Regions from separate parts of the Arthrobacter sp. 10N410 genome, predicted to be linked through region 3. Evidence: riboswitches for the same ligand, from Rfam matches in the RefSeq annotation. Region 3 holds a riboswitch; each other region holds the start of a gene.
The links. A riboswitch is a leader RNA that binds a small molecule or an ion and turns the genes downstream of it on or off. The one in region 3 is predicted to bind cyclic di-AMP.

Region 1 (4,076 bases), on a different contig from region 3:
CCTGGTATTCACCGACGTGCCGACCCAGACCAGCAGTCGCCAGACCGTAAACGTGGTCAACACCGGCACGAGCGTCGCCACGATCACCGGCGTCACCTTGCCGGGCAACGCCCAGCTTGCGGTCGACCCGGCCACGCTGCCGGCCGTGGGACAGAAGATTCAACCCCTTACTTCCGTTCCGGTGTCCGTCACCTTCAGTCCGACGACGGCAACCCCGGTGGCTGATCAGCTCCTCATCACGAGCGACCGAGGATCACTCACGGTACCGGTGACGGCGACCGCCGTGTCGGGCGTAGCGCATCTGCAGCTGCCGGCATCCCTGGACTTTGGTGATGTGCCTGCCGGCGCTGCGGCCACCCGGGATTTCACCATTACTAACACTGGCAACATCCCCCTGACGATCACCAAGGCCAAGGCGCCGGAGGGTGTATTCTCCACCACCGTTCCAATCTCGGAAGGCCTGGTGATCCCGCCTGGAGAGTCCGCACATCAGAGCGTGACGTTCAAGCCGACGGTGGTCGGTCAGGCCGGAACCGCCGACACCTACTATCTGCTGACCGCGGACGACGGCCAAGGAGCACAGAAAGTAATGCTCACCGGAATGGGCGTCGACGATCCCATCGGCCTGAAGGCGTACCAGACCAATGCCGGTGACCCGCGGTCTGTCCTCGGCAGGTCGCTGACCTTGGAGTACCCGGTGGGGGCAGGGAAATGCCAGGACTACACCAAGGGCGTGATCTGCTGGTCCCCGTCCACCGGGGCCCATTGGGTCGCAGGCGCGATCTATGCCCGCTACAAGGCCGCGGGCGGCGCTGCCGGTGTCCTGGGGTTCCCCACCACCGACCAGCTGACAACCCCGGACACGATCGGGCGGTATGAACACTTCGCCGGCTCCGGCGGGGCATCCATTTACTGGACGCCAAGCACCGGGGCGCACCTCATCACGGGCGCGGTCCGTGCCAAGTGGTCGGCCCTGGGCAGGGAACGGGGACTGCTGGGCTATCCGACGTCGGACGAGGCGCGCACCCCTGATGGCGTGGGACGTTACAGCCACTTCACAGGTTCGGGGGGTTCATCGATCTACTGGACGCCAAGCACCGGGGCGCACTTCATCACGGGCGCGGTCCGTGCCAAGTGGTCGGCCCTGGGCAGGGAACGGGGGCTGCTGGGCTATCCGACGTCAGACGAGACGCGCACCCCCGATGGCGTGGGGCGTTACAGCCACTTCACAGGCTCGGGCGGTGCATCGATCTACTGGTCGGCGAAGACCGGGTCGCACTACGTCCTCGGTGCGATCCGTGCCAAGTGGACGGCCCTCGGCAGGGAAAGGGGACGTCTGGGATATCCGACCCGGGACGAGTACGCAGTGTCCGTGGGCCGGGCTTCGGACTTCCAGCACGGGCGGTTGACCTGGAATAGCTCAACCAGACTGGTGACCGGCTAGCGCGTGCGGGCCCCCGGGCCCCAGCGGTCCGCGTAGGACACTGCGCTCGCCGACGGTTTCCCGCGGGAGGACGCAGCTGCTTAGGCCAAGCCGGCCCCCGCACGACAGAATGGATCCATGAGCGAGGCCGGTGACTTCATTGACGCGGCGCTGCTGCGTGAGAGCTCGTGGCAGCGGGCCGAGGAAGCGCAGGCGCGATACGGCCCGGCCCTGGGGAGCTATGGCTCCTCGGTTGGCGCCGTCCGCGGCACTGTCCGCGACGCGCTGCGCCGGTACCGGTCACTAGGCCGCGACGATGTCACCGCCCTCAGCTCGGAGTTGTGGGAGGTGCCCGTCTTCGAACGCCGCCTTGCCGCCATCGTCCTGCTGCAGTCCAGCCTGGCCCTGCTGGACAATTCGGACCTGACCCGGATCGAGGGTTTCCTGCGGACTGCGCGCCTGCGCGAGCTGGCCGATCCGCTGGCGACCGACGTCGTCGGGCCGCTGATTGCGGGACTGGACGGCCAAAACCGTTCCCGCGCGGAAACCGTGCTGGGCCGCTGGCTGCAGGACCCGGACGATTGGCTGCGGCGGGCGGCCCTGATGGCGCCGCTCCGCGAGCTACGGGCCGGGGGAGGGGACTGGGACCGTTACCGGCGCCAGGCCGGGCTGGCGGAGTCGGGCACCCCGGACGACGCCGGTCTGGTGAGGGAGGCGATCGCTGCCGTCACCTCCGGGATGGCGAAGTAGCGCTACTTGCCGGGCCGGCGCTCCACGACGGCATACGCCTTTCCGTCGAGGAACTGCCAGTCGGTCACCACCATAAAACCGAGCGCGTCCACGCGGTCATTCAGGACGTGGATATCGAAGCCGCCGTCGCGCGGTTCCGCGTCCCACGTGGCTACGTGGATTTCCTTTCCCTCGAGAACCAGCAGCTCTGTGTTGACGTCGAAATCCTCCTGCGGCTGATCGCTGAGCTGGCAAATTGCGACACAGTGGCTGTTCATAACGGGGCCTCCGCTCGGGGAATGCTGGGTGCCCTCATCCTATGGCTGGCAGGTAGCAGCGTCCTAGGCTTTCTTCCGCGCCAGGACACGGATCCGTTATCTGAATGTGACATTCCCGCCCGGGCCCGTTACCGTAGATGGGTGCCTGTTTGTTTCCGATACGGGCGCTCCCGAGCCGATTGCCTAACTCTGCCGCGGCCTGGGATCCGAATGCAACCTTTCTGGCAGAGACGGGGAAACCACTTTTGACCTGCAGTTTTAGCAGGTCTTGGGGTGAAGCCGCACAGCGCCCGCATTGACGGGCCCGCGGCCGGGTGCCTCCCATCCGAATCCGACAGCTCACCTCGCAGGCATTGGGAGAGGCTACAAACATGACTTCAAGCATTACTTCTGCGCGCCATCGTTCCGACGCATCCGCCGGACGGGCCTCAGCATTCTCGGGCAAATCAGGCACCATCGGTCGTCAGGCCGCAGTAATCTTCGCAGCCTCCGGCCTCGTCCTCACGAGCGGAATGGCAGCCAATGCAGCCGTTGCCCCGGCCGAAAACAAGACCGGCCCGGCTTCGTCGGTTGACGTCGGCAGCAAGGTCTCCGCGCCGGTTACCGCTGATTCCGCAGTTCAGATCAGCTTCGCCCGCCCGGCAGTCGCTACCACGCCGGCGCCCGTGATCGAGCAGCCCAAGCCCGTCACCGCCCCTGCGGTTGCCGCCGCTCCGGCTGTCGCGCCTGCCCCCGCTCCGGTGCTCGCGCCGGCAGCGCCGCAGGTCAGCGTTCAGGCGAAGGCGGCCGTGGCACCTGCCTCGGCAGCCGGCGGAGCCAACGCCGCGATGCTTTCGGCCGCCTACAGCCAGATCGGCATCACCCAGGACTGCACCGCCATGGTGGAGAAGGCCCTCGGTGCGGCCGGTATCCACGTGGGCGACCTCGGTCCCCAGCAGTTCATGGGCTACGGCAAGGTTGTGGGTGCCCCGCAGCCCGGCGACATGATCGTCCAGTCCGGCCACGTCGCCATCTACGCCGGTGACGGCATGGCCATCAGCGGTGGCATGAACGGCAGCAACCAGACGATCAAGCACCCGCTGTCCTGGCTGACCGCCACGGGTGGCGTGACCTTCGTCCGCGCCAGCGCATAGCAAAAAGCGTAAGAACCTCTTTCCAGGGCCGGTGGTCGGCTGCTAAACGGCAGCTGGCCACCGGCTTTTGTGCACGTTTACGCCGGCCGGTGAGCTCAGCCGGCGTACCGCAGCAGGACGACGCCGTTGCCAAACGCGCGGGTGCCGGCGAGCGTGAGCGCGGTCCTGTCGTCTGCTGACTTGAACAAGGGATTCCCCCGCCCGATCAGCACCGGGTGGACATAAATCCAGTACTCGTCAATGAGCCCGAGCCGGCGGAAGGTATCGGCGAGGTCGGCCCCGCCCAGTGCCAAGTCGCCGCCGGGCTGCGCCTTCAGTGCCAGCACGTCATCGGCGACGACGTCGCGCACCACCGTAGTGTTCCAGTCGGCCCGTTCCAGCGTCCTGGAGTAGACAATCTTCGGCATGTCCCGCCAAATTTTGGCGAACTCGACCATAGCCGGTGTACTGGACGGATCCTGGTCCGCCGTCGGCCAGAAGTCGGCCATCAGTTCGTAGGTCACGCGGCCGTCC
Region 2 (4,076 bases), on a different contig from region 3:
AGCTCCTCGAGCGCCCGCCGCGCAGGACCGCCGGGCACGCCTGCTGTTCGGACCACAGCGGTGGTGGGTGCGGCCCTCGGCGGCCCTGCTGCTGGTCTTCACCGCAGTGATGTACCTGTGGAACCTGGAAGCCACCGGCTACGCCAACTCCTTCTACGCCGCAGCGATCCAGGCCGGCACCAAGGACTGGACCGCGCTGCTGTTCGGTTCCCTCGACGCGGGCAACGCCATCACGGTGGACAAGCCACCGGCCGCGCTCTGGATCCCGGCCCTCGCCGGGCGGATCTTCGGTTTCTCGGCACTGAGCATGCTCATTCCCCAGGCGCTGATGGGGGTGGCCGCCGTTGGACTTCTGTACCTGACCGTCAAGCGCGTGTCCGGTCCCGCGGCGGGCCTACTGGCCGGCGGCGCCCTGGCGCTGACCCCAGTGGCAGCCCTGATGTTCCGCTTCAACAACCCCGACGCCATGCTCACCCTGTGCCTGGTGCTGGCCGCCTACCTCACCACCCGCGCCATCGAAAAGGCCGGCTGGAAATGGCTCGCCGCAGCCGGCGCGGTAATCGGCCTGGCGTTCCTGATCAAGATGCTGCAGGGCTTCCTGATAGTGCCCGGACTGGCCCTAGCCTACCTGTGGGCGGCACCCACCACCCTCGGCCGCCGGCTCCTGCACCTCCTCGCCGCCGCGGCGGGGATCGCCGTCGTGGCCGGCAGCTACCTGGCGCTGTTCCAGCTCACTCCCGCCTCGGCCCGGCCGTACATGGCGGGGTCGGAGACCAACAGCTTCCTGGAACTCACCTTCGGCTACAACGGCCTGGGCCGGATCACCGGGTCCGGCGGCGGGATGCCCGGTGGAAATGCTTTCGGAAATGCCGGCGGCCCGGGCGGAAACGGCAACGTGGGCTTCGGCGGCGCGGCCGGGATCACCCGGATGTTCGGGACCAGTTTCGGCGGCGAAGTGTCCTGGCTATTGCCGGCGGCCCTGGTTCTGCTGGTGGCAGGTTTGTGGTTCACCCGGCGCGAGGCCCGGAGCTCCGCCACCCGTGCCGCGCTCCTGCTCTGGGGCGGCTGGCTGCTGATCACGGCAGGCATCTTCAGCTTCATGAGCGGCACCGTGCATCCGTACTATGCCGTGGCACTGGCCCCCGCCGTCGCGGCCCTGGTGGGCATCGGCTCGGCGGAACTGTGGCGCGGCCGGACCCACTGGCCCGCTCGGATGGTCCTGGCCGTGACGGTGTTGGCTGCCTCGGTCTGGTCCGCCGTGCTCCTGGGCCGCGACCCGGCATGGCTGCCCGGGCTCCGGGTGATCGCCGTCGTCCTGGGCGTGCTGGCCGCCGCGGCGCTGCTGCTCCGGGTGGACAGCCTGGCGGCGCTCCCGGCCCGGCTCCGCAAAGCCGCTGCGGCCGGCGTCGTGGTCCTTTCACTGCTGGCCGGCGGGCTCGGGACCACCGCCTGGACGCTGGCGACGGCGGCCCAGGCGCATTCGGGGTCAATCCCCACCTCCGGGCCCACCGCGTCCGCGATGGGCGGCGGCTTCGGGGCGGCGGGCAGGCCGGACGGCGGGATCCTCGGTTCCAGCGGGGCGGCCGCCGGCGGGCCCGGCGGACCCGGCGCGGATACGGCGTCGGCCGAGCTGACAGCGTTGCTGAAGTCCTCCGGCGCCAAATGGTCCGGGATTGTCTCCGGCGCCACCCAGGCCGCCAGCCTGGAACTCGCCACCGGCACCAATGTGATCGCGCTGGGCGGCTGGAACGGCGGCGACCCGTACCCCACGCTCGAGCAGTTCCAAGCGATGGTGGACCGCGGCGAGATCGGCTACTTCATCTCCGGCGGCATGGGCGGCCTGGGCGGGGGCCGCGGCGGCAACTCCGAGGTCGCCAGCTGGGTCGCGGCCAACTACCAGGCCCAGACCGTGGGGAACGCCACCGTGTACAAGCTGGCGAAGTAGGCTCCTCTCCCCCGCTTGCCTCCGTCTCCGCCGCGCCGTTTCGACGGTTCCGTGCCCGCTCGATGCTTACCGGCGTCGAGCTGTGACATCTGATTGAAAGTCCGGTACCGTTTTAGGGTGCGGCCATCGATCTGGCCGCGTGTCCGGGCTGACGCCAAACTCTGCCGCTACCCGGATTCCCATGGACCAGGCAGAGACGGGGAACCCAGAGTTCCCGGGCATTCTGCATCCATGCACCCTTGGGGTTAAGCCGCCACGTCGAGATTCCGTGCGGCCGGATTTCGCATCCGAACCCGACAGCTAACTCCGTAGGCGTTGAGAGGCGAACATGACTGAAATCAAGGCACCCACGCGCCCAGAAGGCGCTAAACGCACGTCCGACGCCGAGCGCGCGCGCCACCGCGCCGAGCCGGCGAAGCACACTTCGAGCCCGTCCCGGCCCCGTGCCCGTGCCCGGACCAATGGCAAGCGCGCCGCCGTCGTAGCCACCGCTTTCGCCGTCCTGCTGGGGGCAGGGGCCGCGGGCCAGGCCTCCGGCACTGCCGCGCATACGGCCGAAGCGTCGAAAGACACGGCCGCGTCCCTGCAGACCCTGGACTTCGAACGCGTCGGCAGCAACACGCCCACCTCGCCCGCCCCGATGAGCGTGGAGGCCCAGGCCTCCAAAATCAAGCCCGCCAAGGCCCCGGCGGCCAAGGCGCCGGCTCCGGCTGCCAAGGCGCCTGCTCCCGCGAAGCCGGTCGCCATTGACGACCCCGCCGGTGCGCAGGCCTACGCCGCCTCTCAGCTGCCCGCCCACGGCTGGGCCCCGAGCGAGATGCAGTGCCTGATGAAGTTGTGGACCAGGGAGTCCGACTGGAAGACCACGGCTACCAATGCCAGCAGCGGCGCTTACGGCGTGGTCCAGTCGCTGCCCGCCGAAAAGATGGCCAGCGCCGGCGCCGATTACCGGACCAACTACCGGACCCAGATCAACTGGGGACTGCAGTACGTGCAGGACCGCTACGGTTCACCGTGCGGCGCCCTGAACTTCCACTACGCGAACAACTGGTACTAAGCGCGGCCGAGGCTGCATGCCATGAGTGAGGCCCCGGATCTTGGGATCCGGGGCCTCACGTGCGCCTGCCGCCGCGCCTGCGGAATACGGGCCGCGCTACGGAACCGCGCGGCCGCGCTAGCCGTTCGGACGGTTGGGGATGTACTGCACCCCCCACTTGTTGCCGTCGGGATCGGCGAAGTAGACGAAATGCCCCCAGTCCTGGACATCGATGTCGCTGACGTCCACACCGTTGTCCTTGAGTTGCTGGTGCGCCGCCTGGATGTCGCTCACGACCAGCTGGAGGCCGGGGGCGGTGCCGGGCGGGGCGTCGTTGAGGCCCTCGCCAATCGCGATCGAGCACCCGGAACCCGGCGGGGTCAGCTGGACGAAACGGATGCCTGGCGTGGGCCGTTCGTCGTAGTCGGCGTTGAAGCCGACCTTGTTCACATAGAAGTCCTTGGCCCGGTCCACATCCGACACGGGGACAAACACGAGTTCAAGTTTCCAGTCCATGGGCACAGGCTAGTCCCGGACGCCTTACGCCGGAACCCTTGACCGCGGGGACGTTTCAACCGCCCTACCCGCGAGGGCAGCAGTGCATGCCGGCGGCTAGACCGCGATGCCGTACAGGCGGTCTCCGGCGTCGCCCAGCCCGGGCACAATGTACGACTTTTCGTTGAGCTTCTCGTCGATGGAGGCCAGCACGATGGTCACGTTGGCGTCCGAGAGCTCTTCTTCCAGCTTGGCCAGGCCCTCCGGGGCGGCCAGCAGGCAGATACAGGTGACGTCCGACGCGCCGCGCTTGAAGAGGAACTTGATCGCCTCGCGCAGGGTGCCGCCGGTGGCGAGCATCGGGTCCAGGACGAAGATCTGCCGGTCTGTCAGGTTCTCCGGGAGGCGCTCGGCGTAGGTGATGATGTCCAGGGTCTCTTCGTCCCGGGCCATGCCCAGGAAGCCGACCTCGGCGGTGGGCACCAGCTTGGTCATGCCCTCCAGCATGCCGAGACCGGCGCGCAGGATCGGAACCACCAGCGGGGTGGGCTTGGTGAAAGCCGTGCCGACGGTGGTGCTGACCGGCGTCTCGATGGTCAC
Region 3 (4,076 bases):
TTCTTGACCACCCAGACCGTCAGGGGCCGCCGTCGTGCGACCGGTCCCGCTCCGGAGCCACGCCCGGCCGCCGTCGTCCTCGACGAGCGCCCGCGTGACGCGCACCGCGAAGCGCGCCGCGGCCGGCGCAGCGCGTTCCGTCAGGTAACAGACTTCGCCGCTGTCAGCGGCGTGGGGCAGAAGGCAGGCATTGCCCTGGCCGCCACGGGTTTGGTCCTCACCGTTACAGTTCCGGCCACCGGCCCCGTGATGGCCACCGATGCGGCCAGGTCCGGTTCGGTTTCCGCGGCGGCCCAGCCCGAGGTCAAGGCCCCGGCCGCCGAAATCAACTTCAACCGCACGGCCGTCACCACCAAGGGTGACCCGGACAGCAAGCTCAAGCAGTTGCTGAGCGCGCAGTCCGTCGGCAGCATCACCCGGGCAGCCTCCGCGGGCAGTCTCGGGGCGCCGCTGGATTCCATGGTCACGGCCTCGCCGTTCGGCTACCGGGTCAGTCCCATCACGGGAGCCGTCGGGGAATTCCACCGGGGCCAGGACTACGCGGCCCAGTGCGGCACTCCTGTACATGCCGCCGCGAGCGGCACCGTAACCTTTTCCGGCTGGCACCCCTACGGGGGCGGCAACCGGGTCGTGATCGACCATGGCAACGGCCTGGAGACCACGTACAACCACTTGTCGTCCTCCGACGTCCACGTGGGCCAGCAGGTCTCACGTGGCGATGTGGTGGCGATGAGCGGGACCACCGGCGCCTCCACCGGCTGCCACCTCCACTTCGAGGTGATGGTCAACGGGGAAGTTGTTGACCCGCTCGGCTGGCTTTAGCCAAGCCGAGGGACCACTCGCATTTCTGTGACACGCCGTGATCTGAATGTGACATTGAGTCCCAACTGCTGTACCGTATGAAGCACGCCAACTTCTCCGAAGTTGGCGCTCTTGAGTGGATTGCCTAACTCTGCCACCGCTCAAGGTCCGTTCGCATGACATCGTCTGGCAGGGGCGGGGGAACCAATTTTGGTCTTCGCAAGAAGACCTTGGGGTTAAGTCGCAAAGCTTCCCAGGAAGCAGCGCGGCCGGGTGACTCCCATCCGAATCCGACAGCTCACCTCGTAGGCATTGGGAGAGGCTACTTTCGTGTCTTCACGCCACAATGCTGCGCGTTCTCGCGCTGGCGAGGCTCAGTTGAGCCCGCTGAATTCCATGCTCCGTGCCGCCCTTGCCGGCGCCCGGACTGGATCACACAACGCAGTTCCCGCTTTTGGCGCGTCTTCGCAGTACACCCTTCGCTAAGAAACCCGTTTCGGGGCGATCCGGCGTACCCCCAAGATGCCGGAGCGTCCTCAGTCCCGCCTGCAAGCAGCGCGGACCCAAGGATCACGAAAGAGAGAACTGAATGACTACTCGTGCAACCATTGCACGCCACCGCGCGGAGGTCACCAAGACCAACTCGCTGGCTGTCATTGCTAAGGCCGTCGGCGACAACGCCGGTGGTATGGGTCGCCAGGCCGCGGTTATCGCTGCAGCCTCCGGCCTGGTCCTGACCAGCGGTATCGCAGCCAACGCTGCCGAGACCAACGTTCAGCGTGAATCGACTTCCGCTTCGGCCATGGAAGTACAGTCCAACGCACCGGCCACGATCTCCGCGGCCTCCAGCATCGCGATCTCCTACGAGAAGCCTGCTGTCACCACCGCGCCGGCTCCCGTTGTCGAGGCGGCCAAGCCCGTCGTCAACGTCCAGGAAGCGGACACCGCCGTCACCGGTACCGGAACTGGTACCGGCACCGCGGTCACCGCATCGCTGGCCACCAAGGCTCCGGCCGCCGTCAGCGGCATGGGCGCTTCGATCGCCGCTGCTGCCTACGCACAGATCGGTGTCTCCCAGGATTGCACCATGCTGGCCACCAACGCGTTGGCCGCAGTGGGCGTCCACTACCACGGCTGGCCGGCGGGTTACCTGTCCCTGGGCCGCACCGTGAGCGCCGCCGAGGCCCAGCCGGGCGACCTCGCCTACTACCAGAACGGCGGCATGGGCATGGCCCACATCGCCGTTTACGTCGGCAACGGCATGGCCGTCCATGGCGGCTGGAACGGCGGCACCACCGCGCTGTACAGCGTCAACGTGGGCTCCGGCCCGGTCTTCATCCGCGTCGGCGGCTAGGACTTAGGCGCGTCTAACGCCTGAAGCTTTGTGAAGGACCCCTGCCCTCGCGGCAGGGGTCCTTTGCAGTTTGCGGCTCGCTCGCGCCCGCCCGCCGACGCGCGGCCGGGAAGCCCGGCAAAGAAAAATTCGGCAATCCGGGCCTTCGGTGTTTACTCTTGTGGTGTCGATCCATAGCCCGACCATGCACAGGGCAGCCGGCCCTCGTGCCCCTGGCGGGTGCGGCCGTGAAGAGGTATGCGGATGCGCACTCTCGTTCTGAATGCTGGATATGAACCGCTGGCGGTAGTCACCTTCCGCCGGGCGCTGGTGCTTGTACTGACCGGGAAGGCCAGCGTGGTGGCCGAGGGGGATGACCCCGTGGTGGGTCCGCAGGATATCCTCGGCCGACCGACGGTGATCCTGCTTAACCGGTACATCAGGCCGCGCTACAACACCCTGACGGCCGTGAGCCGCAGGGGAGTGCTCCGCAGGGACAACCACCGTTGCGCCTACTGCGGCAAGGCTGCCCACACCATCGACCATGTCCACCCCAAGTCGCGGGGCGGGGCGGATTCCTGGGAGAACCTGGTGGCGGCCTGCCTGCGCTGCAACAACGCCAAGGGAGACCACACGCCCGCCGAAATGGGCTGGAAACTGGGCTTCGTTCCCGGGCCGCCGAAGGGCACGATCTGGCAGATCAAGGAACTGGAGAAGCCGACGCCCGCCTGGGATCCGTTCCTGCTCCCCGAAAAGGCGCACTGAGCAGGCGCACCGGCGTCGCGGGCTGACCCGGCCGCGGTGAGGCCGATGCGGCTAGGCTGGGCTGGTGGAATTTGACGCTGTTGTACTCGCCGGGGGCCGGTCCGCCAGGCTTGGCGGCGTACCCAAGGCCCGGCTGACGGTCGACGGCGGCACCCTGCTAAGTCGGTCACTGCAGGCTGCCCGGGGCGCCCGCCGGACCGTCGTCGTCGGCCCCGACCCCGGCGACCTCCCACCAGATGTGCTCGGCTGTCGCGAGGACCCGCCGTTTGGCGGACCCGCCGCCGCGATTGCCGCCGGCCTTTCCGCCCTGGCCGCCGTTGGGCGCGGCGAGCCCGCCGCAGCCGGCGCGGCCTCGCTGACCCTCGTGCTGGCCTGCGACATGCCCCGCGTGGCCGACGCCGTCCGCGCCTTGCTCGACGCACTGGCTGATGTCCTCGCCAATGCCCCGGGTGACGCCGCGGCCGGCCCCGTCGACGGGTTCGTGGCCGTTTCGGCGGACGGCCGCCTGCAACCCCTCGTGGGACTTTATGGCACGGCCGCGCTAGAACGCGCCGTCGCCGACGCGGCGCGGCGGAACGCCCTCGAGGGGGGCTCAGTGTTCTCCCTCCTTGCTAGTCTTGAGCTGCGGCAGGTTCCGGTTCCGTCGGGTTCCACCGATGATGTGGACACTTGGGACGACGCCTCCGCCATGGGGGTGTCCACGCCCGGTCCGGGCCAGTCCGGGGCGCTGGGGCCCAACTCAACTTTGGAGGCAAACGGTGAAGAGCCAGGATGAAACGCTTGAAGACTGGTGCCGTGCGCTGCTCCAGGCCCTTGAGCTCGAAGATGTCGAGATCGACATCAACGAAGTGCTGGGGCTGGCCGGTGTGGCCGCCCACTCCGTCGTCCGGCCGGCCGCGCCGCTGACCACCTTCATCGCCGGCTTCGCCGCCGGCCTGGCGTCCGGATCCGGCCAGGCGCCGGACAGCGTGTCAATGCAGGCCGCCATGGGCGTGGCCCGGAAGCTCGCCAAGGAGTACGCCGCCGCCGAGGCTTCCGGGGCATGACCCCGGAGCCCCCTGACGGCAGCAGCGGCGTCGAGGACGACGATTCCGTGTCCGAACCGTCCGCCGCGCCACCGGATGCCGACGCCTCCGTCGACAATAACGCCCACGACGACGATGACGCCGACGACGGC

Region 1: it holds a riboswitch for cyclic di-AMP, as region 3 does, so the genes downstream of both, AC1DB8_RS05640 (hypothetical protein) here and AC1DB8_RS11905 (NlpC/P60 family protein) in region 3, are expected to answer to the same signal.
Region 2: it holds a riboswitch for cyclic di-AMP, as region 3 does, so the genes downstream of both, AC1DB8_RS09170 (aggregation-promoting factor C-terminal-like domain-containing protein) here and AC1DB8_RS11905 (NlpC/P60 family protein) in region 3, are expected to answer to the same signal.

What each region holds. Positions count from the first base shown of each region.
Region 1 is NZ_JBFTIP010000002.1:241,971-246,046, forward strand. Features, by position in the region: gene AC1DB8_RS05625 (Ig-like domain-containing protein) at 1-1,444, shown strand, start outside; gene AC1DB8_RS05630 (DNA alkylation repair protein) at 1,562-2,173, shown strand; gene AC1DB8_RS05635 (hypothetical protein) at 2,176-2,430, opposite strand; cyclic di-AMP (ydaO/yuaA leader) riboswitch at 2,632-2,797, shown strand; gene AC1DB8_RS05640 (hypothetical protein) at 2,802-3,563, shown strand; gene AC1DB8_RS05645 (dihydrofolate reductase family protein) at 3,659-4,076, opposite strand, start outside.
Region 2 is NZ_JBFTIP010000003.1:317,933-322,008, forward strand. Features, by position in the region: gene AC1DB8_RS09165 (glycosyltransferase family 39 protein) at 1-1,945, shown strand, start outside; cyclic di-AMP (ydaO/yuaA leader) riboswitch at 2,095-2,275, shown strand; gene AC1DB8_RS09170 (aggregation-promoting factor C-terminal-like domain-containing protein) at 2,274-3,002, shown strand; gene AC1DB8_RS09175 (VOC family protein) at 3,120-3,497, opposite strand; gene upp (uracil phosphoribosyltransferase) at 3,594-4,076, opposite strand, start outside.
Region 3 is NZ_JBFTIP010000004.1:190,588-194,663, reverse strand. Features, by position in the region: gene AC1DB8_RS11910 (M23 family metallopeptidase) at 4-822, shown strand; cyclic di-AMP (ydaO/yuaA leader) riboswitch at 969-1,127, shown strand; gene AC1DB8_RS11905 (NlpC/P60 family protein) at 1,391-2,155, shown strand; gene AC1DB8_RS11900 (HNH endonuclease) at 2,399-2,899, shown strand; gene mobA (molybdenum cofactor guanylyltransferase) at 2,964-3,674, shown strand; gene AC1DB8_RS11890 (DUF6457 domain-containing protein) at 3,658-3,945, shown strand; gene AC1DB8_RS11885 (molybdopterin-binding protein) at 3,942-4,076, shown strand, end outside.